DNA from 2 places in the Staphylococcus kloosii genome. Region 2 is predicted to be linked to the other one. Evidence: riboswitches for the same ligand, from Rfam matches in the RefSeq annotation. Region 2 holds a riboswitch; the other holds the start of a gene.
The links. A riboswitch is a leader RNA that binds a small molecule or an ion and turns the genes downstream of it on or off. The one in region 2 is predicted to bind lysine.
Positions count from the first base shown of each region.

Region 1: another riboswitch for lysine. It lies ahead of C7J89_RS08875 (aspartate kinase); the one in region 2 lies ahead of C7J89_RS07515 (amino acid permease).

Region 1 is NZ_CP027846.1:1,768,995-1,772,199, forward strand. It holds gene C7J89_RS08875 (aspartate kinase) at 42-1,244, opposite strand; lysine riboswitch at 1,335-1,513, opposite strand; gene C7J89_RS08880 (aldo/keto reductase) at 1,658-2,488, opposite strand; gene C7J89_RS08885 (ABC-F family ATP-binding cassette domain-containing protein) at 3,058-3,205, opposite strand, start outside.
Region 2 is NZ_CP027846.1:1,507,406-1,510,610, forward strand. It holds gene thrS (threonine--tRNA ligase) at 1-1,133, shown strand, start outside; lysine riboswitch at 1,205-1,378, shown strand; gene C7J89_RS07515 (amino acid permease) at 1,526-3,016, shown strand; ribosomal protein L20 leader region at 3,077-3,203, shown strand.

The sequences.
Region 1 (3,205 bases), 260 kb from region 2:
CAGTATTTTAATTTTGTAAAAATTCTGTATCATTTTATTATTTAAATATCGAATGCTTCATATAAATTTGCAACTGCACGCTCACCATTAAAGGCGTCGATAACATAAGAAATACTAATTTCAGATGTTGTCGTTTGGTAAAATGGAATATCGTTTGCAATCAATGTCATAAATGCTTTTGAAGCAACACCTGACATGTCTCTCATTCCAGAGCCAATTAATGAAATTTTAACGTATTCTTCATTTATCTTGAAGTCTAAAGCGTTAAAATCTTCTGACAACTTCTCTAGAATGTTCGTAATTTGAATTGCGTCTGTATCTTTAATTGTAAATGACATCTGTAAACCTTCTAAGTTTACGATTTGGGATATCATATCTACATTAACAGAACCTTCTTCTAGTTTAGTAAATAATTGTGTTAATAATTTATTGTCCGGTAGTGGGTAACTAATTGTTACGTGCATCATATGTGTATCCAATGCCACGCCTGTTACTGCTTTTTTCTCTAATAAATCTGATTGTGCCATAATCCATGTTCCTTTCACATTAGATAAAGTTCTTCCTAAATAAATAGGTATATCATAATTGTTTGCAAGTTCTACACTTCTTGTCTCTAATACACCTGCACCAAGCGCGCTCATTTCCATCATTTCTTCATAAGAAACGTAAGAAAGACGTTTGGCTTGTTTATAAACTCTTGGGTCAGTAGCATAAACACCGTCAACATCAGTGTAGATTTCGCAAGGAGTTTGATTACTCGCCGCTAATGCTACAGCAGTTGTATCTGAACCACCACGACCTAACGTCGTTAATTCAAATGAATCATTGATACCTTGGAAACCTGCTACCACAAGTACATCGTTCGTTTCGAACGACTTGTTAAACGTTTCAGGATTAATTTCTGCTATACGACTTTTCAAATGATGGCCAACGGTTTTTATACCTGCTTGATAACCAGTCATCGCCTTAGCATTTACGCCTAAATCGTTTAGCATCATGGAAAGGTATGACACTGTTTGTTGTTCACCCGTAGTTAATAACAATGCCAATTCTTCATCTTTAGGGTTTTCAGTAACTGCACTGACATTTTCCATTAATTGATCAGTGGTTTTACCCATGGCACTTACGACAACAATAAGTTGTTCACCGTTATCAACTCTATGTTTCAACATTTCCGCAATATTTCTAATTTTCGTAAAATCGCTGACGGACGAACCGCCAAACTTTAAAACACTTCTATTCACTTACTTTATCCTCCTCAAATGACTAGGGGAGAATCACAAATCATATAAAAAAAGAACAAGTTCGGAATGCGAACTTGCTCGTAATTTATATACAAGTGATGCACTCCATTATTTTAAAATAATGACAGACTCTTAGCTCTTAACCATAAAGTCCAATGAACGATAAGCTGCTATTATCGTCACTTCGGCATCTCACCCTTTCAAAATTAGCTACTAGCAGGTAGTTTGTTCTAAGATTTACTAATGATTGATGCGCCTCATCTAATTCTTATTAAATTGGTTATGTTTCACATTATACATATAACGTTAATAGCTGTAAACCGCCAACTGTGAATTTTTTTAATTTACTGATAATTTAAATCTATTAGACAATCCAAACCTTCAATAAAATTAAAATTTTACGCTATTTTTAATTAAAACTCTTCATATTCAGCAGGATCTTGGTCTTTACGTCTACCATCTTCTTTAGAAAGTAAATCTATTTGTGTTAAATCTTCACTTTCTAAATAGAAATCAAATACGTCTATATTTTGTAACTGTCTAACATTTGACGCTGATTTAGGAATAGGGACTACACCATTTTGAATATGCCATTTTAAAATAACTTGTACTGTCGTTTTATTGTATTTATCAGCTATTTGTTGAATAACTTCATGATTCATAATATTAACATCTCTACCTAGAGGACTCCAAGCTTCGACGATAATGCCTTTTTCTTGATGATATTCAAGTACGTCTTTTTGGTTAAAGAATGGATGAAGCTCGATTTGGTTTACTGTAGGTAATACACCAGTTTCTTTTTCTAATGTATCAATATGTTCTGGTAAGAAGTTACAAACACCAATCGACTTAACTAAACCAGCTTTTTGTGCATCGATTAATGCGCGCCAAGCTTCGACGTATTTGCCTTGTTTAGGGTTAGGCCAATGAATTAAATATAAATCAATATAATCTACATTTAGACGATAAATAGATTCTTGAATTGCCACCATCGCAGAATCATAATCATGATAACGACCTGGTAATTTAGATGTAACTATAATTTGGTCTCTAGATACGTGACTATATTCTATCGCTTTACCAACAGTACCTTCATTTTCATAATTATAAGCAGTATCTAATAAACGATAACCATTATTTAATGCATTTACAATTGCATGTACACCTTGAGTTCCGTTTAACTTATATGTACCAAAACCTAAAACCGGTAATACTTGTCCATCTAACATATTTAAATTTTCCAATGTATCGTCCTCCAATATTCAAGTTAAAAGTTATTATATAATTATATTTTTAAAATTGAAACTAACTTGCTTTTATACTTATCTTTTTATAAAAGCAAGTGGGGGAGAAAAAATTCAAATACATCTAAAAACAATGATACACCAACTAAAAAAGCGAGCAGGTCAAAAATCTTAATTTTATAAGAAGTTTTTTGTAGACCTGCTTTAACTAGGATGACTAAAGTTAAAATCAGCTTGATACAAGTGAATTTTAAACTCATTTTACAATATAAAATAAAAGAAATTAAGATTAGCACTGCAATGATTTTATATCGTGCTGACGCCTTGGGGAAGCGTATGAGTGAGAGACTACAGGATTGAACCATACCTCAGGCAAGCATACACGACAAAATCGTAGGGAGAGGGACAAAAATCTTATTCTTATAAGAAGATTTTGTAGTCCCACCACTGCAATGATAACTAGAATTGAAAAAGCTTGATATAAGCCCATTTTCAATTTAGACATCTATTGCCAATAAAAAATGAACCTGAAGACAATGTAATGTCTCAGGCTCCTATAATTAAATATATTAAGCGTTCTTTAATACGCCAGTTTCTTGTAAATATGCTTCATATGAAATTTCTTTTGAAAGTCCACCAGGTTGATTTAAATCAATGACACGATTTGCAATTGTGTTAATGAATTCAAAGTCATAAGAAGTAAAGATAATTGAACCT
Region 2 (3,205 bases):
ATGGTGCTACAATTCGTCGTGAAATTGAACGTTACATTGTTGATAAAGAAGTAAGTATGGGTTATGACCATGTTTATACACCAGTTATGGCAAACACTGACTTATATAAAAAGTCAGGTCACTGGGATCACTACAATGAAGACATGTTCCCAACAATGAAACTAGATGAACAAGAAGAAATGGTATTACGCCCAATGAATTGTCCTCACCACATGATGATTTATGCGAATAAACCACATTCTTACCGTGAATTACCAATTCGTATTGCTGAATTAGGTACAATGCATCGTTACGAAGCTAGTGGTGCAGTATCAGGTTTACAACGTGTACGAGGCATGACTTTAAATGATGCGCATATTTTCGTGCGACCTGATCAAATTAAAGAAGAATTTAAACGCGTTGTTAATTTAATAATAGATGTATACGAAGATTTTGGCTTTGAAAATTATAACTTCCGCTTAAGTTACAGAGATCCTGAAGACAAAGAAAAATATTACGATGACGATGACATGTGGGTAAAAGCTGAGAGTATGTTAAAAGAGGCAGTGGACGAGTTAGGATTAGAATATGTTGAAGCAGTTGGTGAAGCGGCATTCTACGGTCCAAAACTTGATGTCCAAGTGCAAACTGCAATGGGTAAAGAAGAAACTTTAAGTACTGCTCAATTAGATTTCTTACTTCCTCAAAAATTTGAATTAACTTATATTGGAAATGATGGCGAACAACATCGTCCAGTTGTTATTCATAGAGGTGTCGTATCAACAATGGAAAGATTTGTTGCTTTCTTAACTGAAGAAACTAAAGGGGCGTTCCCAACATGGTTAGCGCCAATGCAAGTTGAAATCATACCAGTAAATGTTGATTTACATTATGATTATGCTCGAAACTTACAAGATGAGTTAAAATCTCAAGGCGTAAGAGTAGAAATTGATGATCGTAATGAAAAAATGGGTTATAAAATACGTGAAGCACAAATGCAAAAAATTCCTTATCAGCTCGTTGTAGGTGATAAAGAAATGGAAAATAATGAAGTAAATGTACGTAAATATGGTTCTCAAGATCAAGAAACTGTAGAAAAAGATGACTTTATTTGGAATTTAGTAGATGAGATTCGTCTGAAAAAGCAAAGATAGTGTTGAAACAAATCAATTATTCATGTATATTGATGAGTAGTGAAACAGTAAATAATTAAAATTTAAATAAACTTTGAGTTAGAGGTTGCATTTTTAATCAGTAACTTTTCAATGGCTTGATGGAGCCCAGATTGAAATAGCAAAAGGTAAAAATGCCGAAACACACAATAACCATTATTGTTGTGTGTTGGGTCAGTCATCGATAAGATACTGGACTGTCACATATGTGATGTGCTACCTAGTATGATTGATAACACAGCGGTTGCATATCGGAAGGTATGCAACCATTTTTATTTTCTTTAAATTTACATAGGTTGACATTTACTATAAGAAATTTTTTAATTTGTTTCTTTCAATAGTAAACCTCTAAGCAAGACAGAAAGGAAGCTACTATGGAAAAAAATCAACATGATGGGGTTAAAAGAGGACTAAAAGACCGCCATATTTCAATGATTGCGATAGGTGGCTGTATCGGTACTGGTTTGTTTATGACATCAGGCGGTGCTATTCATGATGCCGGTGCATTAGGTGCATTATTAGCTTACGCAATTATCGGGGCTATGGTATTTTTCCTAATGACATCGTTAGGGGAAATGGCAACATATTTACCTGTATCTGGTTCATTCAGTACATACGCTACGCGATTCGTGGATCCTTCTTTAGGATTTGCATTAGGTTGGAACTATTGGTTCAATTGGGTCATTACAGTTGCAGCCGATGTTACGATAGCGGCGCAAGTTATTGAATATTGGACGCCTTTACAATCATTACCAGCATGGATATGGAGCAGTATTTTCTTAATAATTATTTTTGGATTAAATGCGTTATCAGTACGTGTTTATGGTGAAAGTGAATATTGGTTCGCATTAATTAAAGTTGTTACAGTCATTATCTTTATTATTATTGGCTTATTAACAATCGTAGGTATTATGGGTGGAAAATTTGTAGGATTTGATACCTTTACAGCAGGACAAGGACCAATCTTAGGTCATGGTTTAGGCGGCAGCTTGTTAACTATACTTGGTGTATTCCTTGTTGCTGGTTTCTCATTCCAAGGGACAGAATTGATAGGTATAACTGCAGGGGAATCAGAAAACCCTGAACGTGCAGTACCTAAAGCGATCAAACAAGTATTTTGGCGTATCTTACTATTTTACATTTTAGCAATTTTCGTAATTGGTATGCTTATTCCTTATAACAGCCCAGCGTTAATGGGTGGCGATAGCGATGTTGCAACGTCTCCATTTACACTTGTATTTAAAAATGCAGGTTTAGCGTTTGCCGCATCATTTATGAATGCCGTTATTTTAACTTCGGTATTATCAGCAGGGAACTCAGGTATGTACGCTTCGACGCGTATGCTTTATTCTATGAGTAAAGATAAATTAGCCTTCCCAATTTTTGCTAAAACTAATAAAAGTGGAGTGCCTTATCTATCTTTATTAGTAACTGCGCTTATCGTAATTGCAATTTTTGCGTTACAACATATTAGTGGTGATGCGTACGAATATATCGTAGCTGCAAGTGGTATGACTGGATTTATTGCTTGGGTTGGTATTGCAATAAGTCACTATCGCTTTAGAAAAGCGTTTGATAAACAACACTATGATAAATCGATATTAAAATATAAAGCAAAACTATTCCCGTTTGGACCGATTTTTGCTGGTATATTATGTGTTATCGTAATTATTGGTCAAGATGTCGATTTTATCCAAACAGGTCATTTTAACCTTAATCGTTTTGTAATTACCTATATGGGAATCCCAGTATTTTTTGCATTCTTTATCTACCATAAATTACGTTACAAAACTAAGATTATTCCATTAGAAAAAGTGGATCTTAGACAAGATGTTGATATGGAAGAAATAAAATCGCATAAATAATTAAATATCTGTTGACTTATGTCTTAATCGTTGCTATGATTAATAACGTTGAATACGAAACGAACCAAGTAGAAGCTCCCGCTTCTCACCTGTAGCGACGCAAAGGCAGTTGGCAGGTCAATAATACATGTAGTAAACATGTGTAAAGCAGAGCGGGTGTAATTTATACTCGCTCTGCTTTTTTACTTG